3 regions of the Bradyrhizobium sp. I1.14.4 genome follow, and region 2 is predicted to be linked to each of the others. Evidence: predicted binding sites of a transcription regulator. Region 2 holds the regulator's gene; each other region holds the start of a gene.

Evidence for each region. Region 2 encodes LexA, which represses DNA repair genes until DNA is damaged. Its sites were predicted from a motif close to TGTTCNNNNTGTGTTCNG; they were not measured.
Region 1: uvrA (excinuclease ABC subunit UvrA) is a predicted target of LexA. The motif match lies at 2,747-2,764, and genes of this name have one in related genera.
Region 3: ABIB78_RS04325 (DUF3072 domain-containing protein) is a predicted target of LexA. The motif match lies at 2,530-2,547, and genes of this name have one in related genera.

What each region holds. Positions count from the first base shown of each region.
Region 1 is NZ_JBNDLA010000006.1:1,317-6,726, forward strand. It holds gene uvrA (excinuclease ABC subunit UvrA) at 1-2,660, opposite strand, end outside; gene ABIB78_RS14275 (outer membrane protein) at 2,916-3,575, opposite strand; gene ABIB78_RS14280 (outer membrane protein) at 3,808-4,278, opposite strand; gene ABIB78_RS14285 (hypothetical protein) at 4,300-4,464, opposite strand; gene ABIB78_RS14290 (outer membrane protein) at 4,610-5,353, opposite strand.
Region 2 is NZ_JBNDLA010000006.1:285,778-291,187, forward strand. It holds gene ABIB78_RS15620 (HAD family hydrolase) at 1-444, shown strand, start outside; gene ABIB78_RS15625 (molybdopterin molybdotransferase MoeA) at 471-1,682, shown strand; gene lexA (transcriptional repressor LexA) at 1,915-2,619, shown strand; gene ABIB78_RS15635 (hypothetical protein) at 2,858-3,286, shown strand; gene ABIB78_RS15640 (hypothetical protein) at 3,432-3,659, shown strand; gene ABIB78_RS15645 (ComEC/Rec2 family competence protein) at 3,670-5,410, opposite strand, start outside.
Region 3 is NZ_JBNDLA010000002.1:144,805-150,214, forward strand. It holds gene ABIB78_RS04305 (DUF3606 domain-containing protein) at 1-64, shown strand, start outside; gene ABIB78_RS04310 (inorganic diphosphatase) at 459-962, opposite strand; gene ABIB78_RS04315 (formate dehydrogenase accessory sulfurtransferase FdhD) at 1,143-1,394, shown strand; partial or broken gene ABIB78_RS04320 (SDR family oxidoreductase) at 1,405-2,263, opposite strand; gene ABIB78_RS04325 (DUF3072 domain-containing protein) at 2,576-2,815, shown strand; gene ABIB78_RS04330 (plasmid stabilization protein) at 2,815-3,117, shown strand; gene ABIB78_RS04335 (DUF2934 domain-containing protein) at 3,213-3,344, opposite strand; gene ABIB78_RS04340 (hypothetical protein) at 3,344-3,529, opposite strand; gene ABIB78_RS04345 (hypothetical protein) at 3,651-3,914, shown strand; gene ABIB78_RS04350 (hypothetical protein) at 3,839-4,924, shown strand.

The sequences.
Region 1 (5,410 bases), 280 kb from region 2:
AGCGTGCGGCCGGTGGCGCGCTTTGACAGCTCCTTTGCCAGCTTGACGCGCTGGGCCTCGCCGCCCGACAGCGTCGTCGCCTGCTGGCCGACATGGATGTAGTCGAGGCCCACACGATGCAGGGTCCGGAACGTCTCGCGCACGCGCGGCACCGCCTTGAAGAACTCGGCGGCTTCCTCGACCGTCATGTCGAGCACGTCGGCGATGCTCTTGCCCTTGAACAGCACCTCCAGCGTCTCGCGGTTGTAGCGCTTGCCCTTGCAGGTATCGCAGGTGACGTAGACGTCGGGCAGGAAGTGCATCTCGATCTTGATGACGCCGTCGCCCTGGCAGGCCTCGCAGCGGCCACCCTTGACGTTGAAGGAGAAGCGCCCGGGCTCGTAGCCGCGCGCCTTGGCCTCGGGCAGGCCGGCGAACCATTCGCGGATCGGCGTGAAGGCGCCGGTATAGGTCGCGGGGTTCGAACGCGGCGTGCGGCCGATCGGCGACTGGTCGATGTCGATGATCTTGTCGATATGCTCGAGGCCCTCGATGCGGTCGTGCGGCGCGGCGCCTTCGCTGGCGTTGTTCAGCTTGCGGGCGATCGCCTTGTAGAGCGTATCGATCAGCAGCGTCGACTTGCCGCCGCCGGAGACGCCGGTGACGCAGGTGAACAGGCCGAGCGGGATCTCGGCCGAGACGTTCTTCAGATTGTTGCCGCGGGCGTTGACGACCTTGATGGTGCGCCGGTGGTTCGGCGGCCGTCGGTCGGGCACGGGGACCGAAAGCTCGCCGGTGAGGTATTTGCCGGTCAGTGATTTCGGATTGCGCATGATCTGGTCGGGCGTGCCCTCGGCGACGATGTGGCCGCCATGCATGCCGGCGCCGGGGCCGATATCGAGAACATAGTCGGCAAGCCGGATGGCGTCCTCGTCATGCTCGACCACGACCACGGTGTTGCCCAAATCGCGGAGCCGCTTCAGGGTGTCGAGCAGGCGGGCATTGTCGCGCTGGTGCAGGCCGATCGACGGCTCGTCCAGCACGTAGAGCACGCCGGTCAGCCCCGAGCCGATCTGCGAGGCCAGGCGGATGCGCTGGCTCTCGCCGCCGGACAGCGTGCCGGAAGAACGCGACAGCGTCAGGTAATTGAGGCCGACATCGAGCAGGAAGGTCAGCCGCTCGCGGATCTCCTTCAGGATACGCGCGGCGATTTCGTTCTGCTGCGCATTGAGCGCCTCCGGCACCGTCTCGAACCATTCGCCGGCGCGCTTCACCGAGAGCTCCGAGATTTCGCCGATATGCTTAGCCCCGATCTTGACGCAGAGCGCCTCGGGCTTCAGCCGGTAGCCGTTGCAGCCGGCGCAGGGCACGTCGGAGAAATACTTGCCGAGCTCCTCGCGCGCCCACTCGCTCTCGGTCTCGCGATAGCGGCGGTTGATGTTGGTGATGACACCCTCGAACGGCTTCTTGGTGTCGTAGGAGCGGACGCCGTCCTCATAGGAGAACTTGATCTCGTCGTCGCCGGAGCCGTGCAGCAGCGCGGCCTGCACCTTCTTGGGCAGGTCCTTCCACTTGGTCGTGAGCGTGAACTTGTAGTGCTTGCCGAGCGCCGTCAGCGTCTGGATGTAATAGGGCGACGACGACTTTGCCCAGGGCGCTATCGCGCCCTTGCCGAGCGTCAGCTCCTTGTCGGGGATGACCAGGTCCTCGTCGATATGCTGCTCGACGCCGAGGCCGCCGCAGGCAGGACAGGCGCCATAGGGGTTGTTGAACGAGAACAGGCGCGGCTCGATCTCGGGGATCGTGAAGCCGGAGACCGGGCAGGCGAACTTCTCCGAGAACAGGATGCGCTCGGGCCCGCTCTTGTCGTGGATTTTTGCAGTTTTCTTCTTGTCTTCGGCGGCGGCCGCCGCCGGCGCGTCGGCGTATTCGATCACCGCGAGGCCTTCGGCGAGCTTCAGCGCGGTCTCAAAACTTTCGGCGAGGCGCTGGGCGAGGTCGGGGCGCACCACGATGCGGTCGACCACGACGTCGATGTCGTGCGGGAATTTCTTGTCGAGCGCGGGCGCCTCGGAGAGTTCGTAGAACGTGCCGTCGATCTTGACGCGCTGAAAGCCCTTCTTGAGGTACTCGGCGAGCTCCTTCTTGTACTCGCCCTTGCGGCCGCGCACGACCGGCGCCAGCAAATAGAGGCGGGTGCCTTCCGGCAGATCAAGCACGCGGTCGACCATCTGCGAGACGATCTGGCTCTCGATCGGCAGGCCGGTAGCGGGCGAATAGGGCACGCCGACGCGCGCCCAGAGCAGGCGCATGTAGTCGTAGATCTCGGTGACGGTGCCGACGGTGGAGCGCGGGTTCTTCGACGTCGTCTTCTGCTCGATCGAGATCGCCGGCGACAGGCCGTCGATCTGGTCGACGTCGGGCTTCTGCATCATCTCGAGGAACTGGCGCGCATAGGCCGACAGCGACTCGACGTAACGGCGCTGGCCCTCGGCATAGATGGTGTCGAACGCGAGCGACGACTTGCCGGAGCCGGACAGGCCGGTGAACACCACGAGCTTGTCGCGGGGAATCTCGACGTCGATGTTCTTCAGATTGTGTTCGCGCGCGCCGCGGATCGTGATGGCGCGCGATGAGGAGCCGGCGGTCGGTTGGCGCTTCGCCTTGAGCACTTCATCCATAGCGACATTTCCGGGCGCATGATCGGGCGCCTTTTGGGCGCACGTCGCCGGTGCTGCCGGGACCTTGCGCCGATGGGTGAGAAGGCTGGAACGTAGGAAGAACGGCGGCAGATTTCCAGTGCTGAGTTGAGACCATCAACGGATAGTTTGTCTGATGGCAGCAGCCGTCAGCAGGGCCGGTTCCCAGACGCAAAAAAGGCCGGCGCGAGGCCGGCCTTTCCGAGATCGGATGATTGCTTGAACTCAATACTCTGCTCAGTACTTGGCGAGGATCGGGCCGCCGAAGTGATAGTTCACGCCGAACTGGACGCTGTGCAGGTTGAGGTCGGGGGAGGGAACGCCGAAGTAGGTCTCGCTGCCGAGGCTGCGATACAGGTACTCGCCCTTGACCGACCACTGCGGCGCGATGAACGCCTCGATGCCGGCGCCGACGGTCCAGCCGGAGTGGAAGTTGCTCTGCGAAGCGGTCACGCCGAGCGCGCTGACGCTGATCTTGTTGTCGACCCAGGCGTAGCCGCCGGTGCCGTAGAACAGCACCTTGTCGACGGCGAAGCCGATGCGGCCGCGCACGGTGCCGAGCGCGTCGACCTTGCTCTTCACGGTGATGCCGAGCGCGCTGGCCGAGGCATCGACGTCAGCCCACGCACCGTCGGCCTCGAGGCCGTACACGATGTTGCTGGTCTGCCAGTTGTAGCCGATGGTGCCGCCGGCGAAGCCGCCTTCCATCTTCGGATTGCCGGACTCCTCGCTGGCATAGCCACCGAAGCCGCCGATGTAGAAGCCGGTCCAGTTGTAGATCGCGGCCGGCGGCGGAGCCTTCACGTAAGGCGCGCGTGCCGCCATGTCGGCGGCCATTGCCGGTGCAATTGCGCTGAGGGCAAACATGCCGGCCGATGCCAGCAAAACATTCCTGATTTTCAAAGTCCCAGTCCCATTTTCTTGTTGTCCCTTCAAACATTGAAGGGAGCGTCACAGCAGTGTCGCGTGACGTACACGGGCTTCTACAGAGAAATGCCGGAAGTCGTGTATCCGTGAAACCACAATGCACGGAAAACGGCCCAGGCGAGGCGCGCGCTTGCCCGCAACGAAAAAGCCGGCGCAAGGCCGGCTCTTGCTTTCGGTGGAGCGGCGCGCGACCGCCGGTAGCTCAGTATTTCGCTGGTACGACCGGGCTCGCCGAGTTGAAGTGGTAATTGATGCCGAGCTTGACGGTGTGGAAGGTGTCCTTCCATTCCGAGCGATCGTTGAGTGCGGGCGTGTACTGGATCGGCGCGACCTTGCCGAGATCGATGTAGTTGTACTCGAGCTTGGCCGACCAGTTCGCGGCGAACATGTATTCGACGCCGGCACCGGCGGTCCATCCCCAGCGCGTGTCGCTGGCCGAGACCGAGGGAGGCGCGAGCCCGGCGCTGTAGCGATGCAGGATATCGCCAACGGCAGCGCCGCCGTTGACGAACCATAATGTTGGACCGTCGGCGTAACCGAGCCGGCCCTTGATGTCGCCAAAGCTGCGCAGTTCGGTGTAGTAGGTGTCGAGCACGCTCGGCGGTCCGACATTGATCACGCCGGAGCGGCCGGTGACCGAGGCCCAGTGGTAATCGCCCTCGACGCCGAACACGGCAGGGCCGGCCTGGACATTCTAGCCGATCACGCCGCCGACGAAGCCGCCGCTGGTATTGTAGCCTTGGGTGCTGATGAAGGCCGCGTCGTTCGGTGCGCCGAGATAGGTCTCATTGCTGGTACTCCAGCCGCCGCCGCCCTGGGCGCCGAGATAGACGCCGTTCCAACCGGTCGCGGGCGCCACAACCTGCGGCGCCGGCCTTGGGGGCTTGCGCGGCGAGATCAGCCGCCGATACGGACGAAACGCCGAGCGCGGCGGGGCCGGCCGCGCAACAAAAAGGCCGGCGCCAGGCCGGCCTTCTCGTTTGGGTCAAGTTCGCGTCGCGCGATCAGTAGCGCGGAACGACCGGGCCACCCCACTTGTAGTTCACGCGGACGGTGACGAGGTCGACGTCCTGGCGGTCGCGGACGCTGCTGAAGGCCACGCCGGTCGGGGTGGTGAGGTTGTAGGTCTTGTCCTGCATGAACAGGTGATCGTATTCGATACCAGCGGTCCAGTTCGGCGCAAAGCCGACTTCGATGCCGGCGCCGATGGTGCCGCCCCAGCGGGTGTCGCTCACACGGCCGGCGAGCACGCCGGTCGGCGTGAAGTAGGTACTAAAGCGGTTGTCGGTCAGCGCGGCACCGCCCTTGGCGTACAGCAGCACGTTGTTGACGGCGTAGCCGATCTGGCCGGTGAACAGGCCGAAGGCGTCGATCTTGGTCTGGTTGGTGAACAGGCCCGGGAAGATCGCGCTGCCGTTGCTGCCCTTCAGGTCAGCCCAGTCGCCCTGCGCTTCGAGGCCGAACACCCAGGTGCCCGCCTGCCAGCGATAGCCGATCTGGCCACCGGCCACGCCGCCGCTCGCATCATGGCAACCATCCGATCCGATGAAAATGCCGCCGGGGACCTGGTCCCAGCAATTGTGGCTCGAGCCCCAGCCGCCGTTGGCGCCGATGTAGAAGCCGCTCCAGTCATAGATGGCGGCGATCATCGGCGGCGCCTTGGTGTAGGGGCGCGCCGCGAGGTCGGCCGCCGCGGCCGGCGCAGCGAACGCAATCAGGGCAACCGTACCGAGCAAAAACTTCTTCATAGTCAATCTCCCCAGCTCCCCAATCGGCTTCCAAATGGTCCCGAAGCGCGATCTCAG
Region 2 (5,410 bases):
ATCGACGACGCCGCGTTCTTCGAAAACCTGCGCCAGACGCTCGGCATCAACATCACGGACGCGCAGTTCCTCGAAGGCTGGAACGCGATCTTCACCGGCGAGATGCCGGGAATCGCCCCCCTGCTCGCGGCGGCTGCCAGGCGGATGCCGCTCTACGCCTTCTCCAACACCAATCCAGCCCACGTCGCGCATTTCTCCGCCAGCCATGCCGAGTTGCTCAGCCATTTCCGGACTGTCTTCCTGTCATCGAGCATCGGCTTCCGGAAACCCGACGCCGAGGCCTACGATCATGTGGTAAAAGCGATCGGCGTGCCGGCGTCGCGGATCCTGTTCTTCGACGACCTGGCCGCCAATATCGAGGGTGCGCGGGCGCGCGGCCTTCATGCCATCCACGTGACATCGACGGATGACGTGGCAAGGGCGTTGACCGCACTTGGTATTTAAACTTTTCGAATGAAGGAGCTCTGAGCGTGGCCCTGATGCCGGTTGCCGATGCCCTGTCCGCCGTCCTCGCCGGCGCCGAGCCCCTGCCGGAGGAGATGGTCGCGCTCGATGCCGCCTACCACCGCACCCTGGCGCATGACCTCGCCGCGCTCCGCACCCAGCCGCCACAGCCGATGTCGGCGATGGACGGCTACGCCGTGCGCGCCGCCGATGCGGCCGATCTCAAGGCCCGGCTCAAGGTGATCGGCGAAGTCGCGGCCGGCCGGCCGTTCGAGCGGACGGTCGGTGCCGGCGAAGCGGTGCGGATCTTCACCGGCGGCGTGATCCCCAATGGCGCCGACGCCGTCATCATCCAGGAAGACACCAGGGTCGACGGCGACCACATCGCGATCACGGAAGCCGCAACCGCCGGGCGGCACATCCGCCCCGCCGGCGTCGACTTCCGTGAGGGCGACGTGCTGCTCGCCGCCGGCAGCCGCCTCTCCGACCGCGCGCTGTCGCTGGCGGCTGCCATGAACTATCCGGAGCTCGTGGTGCACCGCCGTGCGAAGGTCGCGGTGCTGGCGACCGGCGACGAGCTCGTGATGCCGGGCTCGAAGCCCGGCCCGGGCCAGATCGTCTATTCCAACGGTTATGCGCTGCGGGCGCTGGCGCGCGCCGAAGGCGCCGAGACCATCGACCTCGGGGTTGCCGCCGACACGGTGGAAGCGACCACCGCCGGCATCCGCCGGGCGCGAGAGACCGGTGCCGACGTCCTGATCACCACCGGCGGTGCCTCGGTCGGCGACCACGATCTGGTCAAGCGGTCGCTGGAGGCCGAGGGCGTCGACATGGCGTTCTGGCGGATTGCGATGCGGCCGGGCAAACCGATGATGCATGGCCGGCTCGGCGCGATGCGGGTAATCGGCCTGCCCGGCAATCCGGTATCCTCCTATGTCTGCGCCTTCCTGTTTCTGGTGCCGTTGATTCGGGCGCTGAGCGGCCGGAAAGCGATTCATCATGTCCGCGTCACCGCCCTGCTCGGCCGCGACCTCGCCGCCAACGACCAGCGCGAGGACTACCTGCGTGCGCGTCTCGAGGAGCGCGAAGACGGTACGCTGATCGCAACCCCCGTGGTGCAGCAGGACTCTTCGCTGCTCGGGAATCTCGCTGCGGCACGGGCACTTCTCGTGCGTCCGCCGTTTGCGCCTGCCGCTGCCAAGGGCAGCGAATGCAAGATCCTGACGCTGCCCGAATAGGGTTTTCGCCCCCCGCCGATTGTGCGTGGCCGAGCGCGTTCACCGGAAATTAAGTGGTTGCGGAACACATATCGAACATATAGTGTCCGTTCATGATTTGTTTCGAGTACTAGTGTCTACAAAATGGGAGGCCGCGAGGGAGCGCTTGTAATGAGCACCGTGCTCCTGAGGTCAGGCCCCACCTGAAAAGTCTCGGAATCGAACGACGCTATCAACCGGGGGAATACTCGAGATGCTCACGCGCAAACAGTACGAACTTCTGCGTTTCATCAATGAACGTCTGAAAGAGGCCGGTGTGCCGCCCTCCTTCGACGAGATGAAGGATGCGCTCGACCTGCGCTCGAAGTCCGGTATCCACCGCCTGATCACTGCGCTGGAGGAGCGCGGCTTCATCCGCCGCCTGCCCAACCGCGCCCGTGCCATTGAAGTCATCAAGCTGCCCGAACTGTCGGCCGGCGGCAGCAACGGCCGCCGCGGCTTCACGCCAAGCGTTATCGAAGGCACCCTCGGCAAGCGCACCAGCACGCCGCCGACCGCCGAGGACGACGGCAACCGTCCGGTCGCGGTCCCGGTGATGGGCCGGATCGCCGCCGGTACGCCGATAGAGGCGTTGCAGACGCGCAGCCACACCATCAGCGTGCCGCCCGACATGCTCGGCTCCGGCGAGCATTATGCGCTGGAAGTGCGCGGTGACTCGATGGTCGACGCCGGCATCCTCGACGGTGACATGGCGCTGATCCAGCGCAACGACGTCGCCAACACCGGCGACATCGTGGTGGCGCTGATCGACGAGGAGGAAGCCACCCTGAAGCGCTTCCGCCGCCGCGGCGCATCGATTGCGCTGGAGCCGGCCAACACCGCCTATGAAGTGCGCATCCTGCCGCCGAACCGGGTGCGCATCCAGGGCAAGCTGATCGGTCTTTATCGCAAATACTGACGGCGGCAAGGAACGAGCAACACGTCGGATCGTTCCTTGAAGGATAGCGTAGCGTGCGGCCTGCCGGATGCGCTCCGATACCTCTCACGCAGCGTCGCGTGTTTGTGATCGGGACGTTCTGCGGCAAGTCGTACAATCGCCCAGAAACGAGCAGATACTCGTTCGCTATCGTCCACTCTGGTAGAGGCCTATGCCTCAGGGAGAGGCACGGGTCGCTACCTCAATGAGGAGCCATCCGATGTGTGACTATAGTCTGCACGCCGTGGCATCGCGCCCCGCCATTGTCGGAGAGACGCTGATCACCACGACTTTTCGCGGGACGTCGACCCGCGGCTTTGCTTCGGAGAATGATCCCACCGTCGCGGTCTGCATGCTGCCGGGCACCGAGCTCGCTTTCGCCGAGAACGTTCGCTACGACAGCCGCTGGATCTGGACCAAGACGCTGAACTATCGCGTCGGCGTGTTCAACGAAGTCGAGCCCGACGTGCCCGATCGCCATCATGACGCGGTCGAATTTCCCGACGGCAGCCATGTGCTGGTGACCCAGCTCGTCGAGGGACAGCGCGTCAGCGTGCTGCAATTGCCGGCGCTGCATCCGGCGGTCGAGCACAAGCCGAAGGTTGTGGAGCGGCGGCCCTCCGCATTCGCATCGCTGTTTTTGGGTTGAACGCATCGTCGCCGCGGAATGAGCCGTTCGGCGGCGAGTGACCTAAGCGATTTCGAGCGACCCCGGATTTCGGGTTCCGGGGCGCAGCAGGAGATTTGCGTCGGCGGACGCCTTGGCGCATCATCGTGCACGGAGGACGTGCGCGGTGGTCGATAAGGTCACATGGCAAAAAGCTGGTCGCGTCACGGAGCCGGGCCGCTACATGTTCCGGTTCGGCTGGCTGACGGTGACGGCTGACGACCTGAAGGTCTGGGAGCAGTTTCCCGAGGCTTCCTTCACCCTCGTCAAGAAGCCCGACGCTGGCCCCGATTCCGACGAGTACCATCTCGGCCTGTTCGAGCTGCCTTCCGGCCCCCCACCCGACAACGGCTAATCTTCGCCCTCTAATCTTCGCCCTGCAGATCAGTCTCGGCGGGCGTCGCGTCGACAGCGGACCGCGGCGCGGCGGCAGGCGCGCGCAGCGTCGTCTCGCTCTCGCCGTCGCCGGGAATCGCCGGCGACCACGGCCGGTCGATCCCGCCGGGCTTGACCGCATCGACGGCGTAGCCGTCCCTGATCCGCCGTAGCACCAGCGCGCCGTGGCGGCGCAGCCGCTCGGCATCGATCACGGACGCCGCGCAGCCCAGCGGCGCCGGCCGCGCAGTCACGATCAGCGCCGCGCGCTCGCAATCGTCGGCCAGCGCTTCCGGCCGCGTTGCCAAGGCCACGAAGCCGCCGCCGGCGCCCAGGGTCACGCAGCCACTTGCATCGCAGGAGACGCCCTCGCCGAGCGACGCATCCGTGGCCGTGCGCGCGTCGGCGTCGGCCGCCAGCCATTCCTTCACGAGAAAGGCATCCTTCGCGCTGTGCATCAGATGCAGCCGTCCGTCGCCGCCGCGTACCGCGACGTTGCGGCCGTCGGCGGAGACCAGCACGTCCGGCTGCGGTAACCGCACCGCCCAGACCGAGGCGACCACCAGCAGCACCGCGCCCAACCACCGCAGCGGCGTACGCAATAGCCCGAGCAGGATGATGCCGGCGCTTGCGACGATCAGCGGGCCGATGCCGAACGCCGCCATCCGGCCGACCGCGCCAGGGAGCGCGGCGACCCATTGCGTCACCATGATCATCCAGTCGATGCCGAATCCCATGATCGCCCAGAACACGCCGTCGAAGCCGAACGGCATGGCGACGAGCCCAAGCAGACCGGCCGGCATCACGACCGCCGACACCACCGGCATCGCCGCGAGGTTCGCGAGCAGCCCGTAGGGCGTCACGCGATGGAAATGGAACGCGGCGTAGGGCGTCGTCGCGAAGCCCGCCACCAGCGAGGCCAGCATCAGCGTGGTGAGCTCACGCCCACCCCACAGCGCAACCCGCGCGGTCGCCGAATGGTCGGGCGACGCCAACAGGTTCGGCAGCCCGATCTGCACCAGCGCTACCAGCCCAAGCGTCGCAGCAAACGACATCTGGAAGCTCGGATGCACCAGCGCTTCCGGTGCGATCGCGAGCACAATCAGTGCCGCCACCGCCAGCGTGCGGAAAGTGATCGCGCGGCGGTCGACGATCACGGCGATCAGCACCACGGCCGTCATGAAGAACGACCGCTGGGTCGCGACCTCCGCCCCCGACAGCAGGAGATAGAACGCCGCGGCGACCAGCGCGGCCGCCGCCGCCCATTTCTTGATCGGGTGTCCCGCCGTCAGCGCCGGAAACAGCGCAAGCAGCGCGCGCACCGCAAAGAACACCACGCCCGCGACGACGGCCATGTGGTAGCCGGAGATCGACAGTACATGGCCCAGCCCCGAAATGAACATCGCGTCGTTGACAGGCGTCGAGATCGCGTCGCGCCGGCCGGTCAGCAGCGCAGTTGCGATCGCGCGCTGATCGCCGTCGAGCGTGGTGCGGATGCGCGCATCGATGGCGTCGCGCAGGCCCTGCATGAAGGCGGCATAGCGCAGCGCAAGGCCACCGGTCGCCGGCGGATCCCGGGTCTTGACCGCGCCCATCACGAAGCCGGAAGCACCGATGGCCTGGAAATAGAGATCGCGGCCGAAATCATAGGAGCCCGGACGCTGCGGCCCGAGCGGCGGCATCAGGCGCGCCTTCAATTCGACGAAGCTGCCGACCTCGGGCGCGGTGCCC
Region 3 (5,410 bases), on a different contig from region 2:
GGCGGCCGTCGTACGTAAGGAGCTCGGAATCGAGTGGAGGGATGATGATGGATCGCGAGACTGAGGAGCTGGCAAGTAAAGCCGCGCAATGCGCGAGAGAGGCACGCCATCAAGCCGCGCTTTTACCGGATGGTCCAGTTCGCGATGCACTCTTGGAAAAAGCTAAGCAGTACGAAGCGCAGATTCCCGCCGACACTACGTACACGACTGTTTCTCCTCACTGATGTGAACGCGATCAGCGACCTGCAGCAGGTTAGGAACACGGACGCGGTGTGATCATCCTGCCGTGGTTGTTCTTCGGCCATTCATTTGACGCGCCGTGATTTGACGTTCTTTGCGGCGCCCCGAAGGCATGTTCGTCAACCATTGAGCGCCGCGAAGACTCGGCGTTCCTTGCAGCGTGCAACATGGTCTCGAAGGGATACTGGCTCTGTCGCGGAGCCAGGGCTCCATGCGCCTCACACCGATAGGCGCTTGATCGCCCTGACAGCCGTGCCGGGTCCGCGCCACCCCAAAAACTCAAGCTCCTTGTTTTCGAGCGCGTCTGTGGCGCGGAAGAACTGCTCGAGCTCTTCCACGGCACGGGACGGTAGGTGCCTTACATCCTTGAGATTGGTCTCGAATGGTGAACGATCCGGCGCGGCAAAGACGCGATCGTTCCGTTCCTTTCTGCCTTTGCGAGTTTGGAGGATTTCGAGGATTCCGATCGGCCGACATGGCAGCACGACGCCCGGATATGTCTGGGAATCGTGAATGACGAGGACATCAAGTGGATCGCCATCGTCGGCTTTCGTCGAGGGAATGAAGCCCCAATCATAGGGATATGTGAGCCCGACCATCAAAGGTTTCGCAAGCGTGAACGCCTTCAGATCCGGGTCGGACTCCAATTTGCAGGTGCTTCCGCGGGGCGTTTCGATCACGGAGTAGATGTTCTTCTCGTCGGCCCACGTCGGGAGCTTCATTAGGTTCGTCATGGGTCTGCAAACGGCAACCTGAATCGTTTGTTCATTGCTTTTTTTGACCTCGAGCCCAGCCCGACCGGCTGCGGCCTGTGTGACATCGAGAGCCTCACCGAGGCCTCACGCCCGCTCCCGCGCCTGCTGCGTCGCGTCTTTTTTTGATGCGGGCAGATCGAGAGCTCTTTGCACGCACTCTCGGATGGGCAGCTCCTCAACCAGGCGACCCACGCTGTGCATGCGGCCGGCCTGCTTCTTCCGGATAATACTTTGATAGCGATCCGCGAGGACGTTGGACGGCTGCTCGCGATATCGGCGCCGACGGCGCTCGCGGTTCGCGTGGCTCAATCTTGCGGAATGACACTCGTTGCGGTCGCGCGCGGCGGACCGTTTGAGTTTTCACCCACCCGGACGGGATTTGCGATTGAATGCCGCTGAGTTCAAGGTCCTAGATGAACGGCTTTCCGCCGGTGACCGCGACCATTGTCCCAGACGTATAACTCGAGCGCGGATCGGCGAGCATGACGTAGGCCGTCGCAAGCTCGGCCGGTTGGCCTGCTCGCTTCAGCGGAACCTGCTTGCCAAAATGCCTCACTGACTCGTCTGGTAATGTCGACGGGATCAGCGGAGTCCAGATCGGCCCCGGCGCGACGGCATTCACGCGAATGCCTTTCTCGGCCAGCATCTGCGCAAGTCCTCCGGTAAAATTCTGTATCGCGCCCTTGGTCGTGGCATAGGCCAGCAGAATCGGATTCGGCATGTCCGAATTGATCGACGCCGTGTTTATGATCGCGCTGCCGGGCCGCATATGCGGCACCGCCGCCTTTGCCAGATAGAACATCGCGTGGATATTGACGTCGAAGGTCAGCCGCCACTCCCTCGTCGGAGATATCAGCAATATCCTTGAAACTGGCCTGGTGAGCGGCGTTGTTCACGAGGATGTCTAGTCCCCCGAAATCCTCGACCGCCCGTTCGATCACGGCGCGGCAATGCTCGGGGCTGCGAAGGTCTCCGGCGACGAGGAGGGCCCTGCGCCCTTCCGCCTGGACCAGCGCCTTCACCTCATGCGCGTCGTCGTGCTCATTGAGATAGGAGATAAGAACGTCGGCGCCTTCGCGGGCGTAGGCGATGGCCACGGCGCGGCCGATGCCGCTGTCGCCGCCGGTGATCACCGCTCGCTTGCCCGCCAACTTGCCGGAGCCCCGATAACTGGACTCGCCGTGGTCCGGATGCGGATTCATTCTGGCGGTGACGCCGGGCATCGACTGCTTCTGGTCGGGGTAGGGCGGCTTTGGATAGTCCGACATAGCTCTCTCCGCAAACTGATGGATTTCAATTGCCCAGTTAAGCGAGCGTTCCTGGAGGCCGGCCGAGGATAACGATAGCGAGACGAACATGCCGTGCGGGACCTTCCTCTCCTCGATGGGCCGGCGTAGCGCGTCTCAGGAACCAAACGTCATCGCCGACCGGGATCGACAGTCGCCGCGGACGATGGCGAGTAGAGCCGGAACCCGGCCTTCGCAACCGTGTCCGGCGCTCTGGGATGAGTGCAGTCAAGGATTCGTGGTCCTGCAGGAACACCTCATGAACTCTGCCGTTTCTAGCGCAAGGAGGTATTCATGAGCACCAAGGAAGGCGCCACAAATAGCAACAAGGACTGTGATGACTGGTTGTCGGGAAACGAGCCAATGACCGATGCCCTGGCGTCTGACCTGCAAATCCTCTCAGAACAAGCACGCCTGCCTTTCACTCTCGGGAAGGATCTCACCAAGGCTGAGGCGTTTAAGCTAATTGATGAATTACGTAGGAAGGCGGGCGTCGAAGATACCGCACACGAAACTTGGCAAAGGAGGCGGTAATGCCCCGTGGAGACAAATCCAGCTACACTGACAAGCAGAAGCGAAAGGCCGAACACATTGAGGAAGGGTACGAAGCCAGAGGCGTTGACGATAAGGAAGCCGAACGGCGGGCATGGGCAACGGTCAATAAAGAAACGCATGGTGGCAAGAAGAGCGGATCCGGCAGAGGTGCCAAGGAAGACCATTCGCCATCGCGTAAAGGTGGAAAACTCGGCGGGAAGGCATCAGCTAGTCGGCCGACAGCTGAACGTTCCAGGTCAGCCAAAAAGGCCGCGAGAACTCGCAAACGCCGCGCAGCGTGAACAGGCGAGCAGGGTTCTTTGCAACGCATGTAGCGATAGTTCGTGAACCGAGGTCCACTTCGGCCGCCGCACGATCAACAGCAGCACAACCTGCGTCAGTCGATCATCTCATTATCCGCGAGTTCGCGCTCGGCCTGAAAATTCAAGTCCTGGCCCTCAGGCCGGCCAGCATCCTCCCAACGCTGACGCGCGCGAGCGCGTTGCGCAGGTCCGCGTGGACGAGACATCAGTCACTGGAGCTTTTGCCTTGGCTCATCGGCAACATCGCATTTGGCGAAAGAGTTAAAGGCAAGGCCGAAATTTTCTCCGTCTGGGCCGGAGCGCGATCTTCTTTTGCAGAAGCTCGGCCAAATCGATCGAGCGATGCAAATTGAGAAATGGCTGAACTGTCCCGGGCTGCAGCTTCCAGCATAGACCCGATCCGAATCGGGAGCCGGGGCCGCTCGCTATCCCAGGGAAACCCGAGGCTAGGCAAATTAGGAGCCAAAGCCGGAGTCGAACGTTCGAGATACTGGACGATCGGCGAGAGTAACATGGAGACGATTGAAGCCTATCTGCGTCGGAAATCCAATGAGCTCAGTCTCCTCGATGGTTGCTTGGACAAGCCGCTCGCATTGGCTCCCCCGCGATCGATCGATCAAGTGATCGAACATAAATTCAGGCTAACGGCTGCTCTTCGAGCTCAACACGATCTGAAGGATTGGGCCACGACAGAAACTGCATGGTCACTTGGGAAGCAGGCGGCGATGGCCCGTTCAAGTTCCGATATGATTATCAGCGCGCCGATCTCGACGTGACAGGGCCATCGTTCTACGGGGTCGAAGGGGTAGCCAGATGCGAAACCGTCTACACCTCTTCGGGCATGGCCTCCATTTCGGCGCTGCTCTTGGCCTCCTCTCATGTATTCGATCGAGCGGTTATCGTGGTCCTGCCTGGGACATACGGTGAAACTTTGGAGTTCATCAAGGCATACGCCCCCCACTTAGGGATCATCACGGCCGAGGGAGCATTGGATGAGTCCGTCCCTCGCTCGCGATTGCCCCGACTCCTGCTGCTCGATTCCTGCGCGACGGCGAAAAATTTCGAAGCCTGCATGCGATCGTGTTGGGCAGAGTTCGACCTTCTGATCTTCGACACCACTTGCTTTTCTGGCGGATCTGGCCGCATCAGGCGGGTCCTACGACGGGCACGAAAATCCGAGGTGCCAACGGCGATGATCCGAAGCCATACCAAGCTAGATTCGCTCGGGGCGGAATATGGACGGCTGGGGTCCACCGCCTTCATGCATCCAAAGGACGATCCATGGAGCCGCTCGCACCTTAGGAAGCTGCCGGATGAGACGCGGAATGCGGTCAGGCTACTCGGAGGCGCCGCACTGCCGGCTCACTTCCCGCCCTATGTCGGAAGCTCTGATTATCGGTCGCTGACGAGCCGGAGAGTGGCTGCCATCCTTCGCAACGAGCGCCGCACTGCTCGGTTTTTCCGAGGCGCGCTCGACGGGCTCACCGGCGAGCTAAACTTCGCCCATGGACTTTACGTCACGCTGAAGTGCAGGCACCGGCTGGATGAAGAAACGGCGAGGAAAGCGGCCTCAAAGATGAGTGCGGATCTCGGTCGAGCCGGCTTTCCGATACGTCACGCCGGAAGCTTTGGCTTCGACTTCGCGGCGGCGGAATGGTTTCACGACGTAGCGACCGGCGATTTCAGCGTCCGCATATCAGTCCCAGATCTACCTACGGCGCTTTGGGACGAACAAACTTGCGCGATAGCTCGATGGTGGGCCGAGTACAACCGCTCTCGGTCCTGACAACGGAGTTGAGCTAGTCGCTCTTGGGAACTCGGGGTCTGAGGGTGGGCGCCGCCGGCTCGATATCCTCGAGCTAATCGACGTCGCGGTGGCATTCGGCTTCGATCTCTTGCAAGCCGGTTAGGGCGCTCCGTTCCGAATAGCTGCTCTTTTTCTACGAAACGGATGCAGCGGCGGATATCCAGCCGACCTTTGCCGCGTGGCGGCGCTTGAGGCGCGCAGAGATGGTATACCCGATCACGGCCGAGGCTTACCCGTAGGCGTCGGCGGTGGCTGAGCGACCGAGCGCGTTCCCGGCTGCATCACGAGGGCGTCCGTCAACGCCTGCCTTACGTGCTCAGCCTGTTCTCGCGTCAGGCTCTCGGCGAAGCGTCCATCCTTTTTTAGCTGCGCTGGTCCCTTGAGTTCTCGATCATAAACCATCCAGTTGGTGCTTCCTCTCCGAGCGAGGAACCTGGCCTGCAGTGGTGCTGCGCTGTTCAAGGA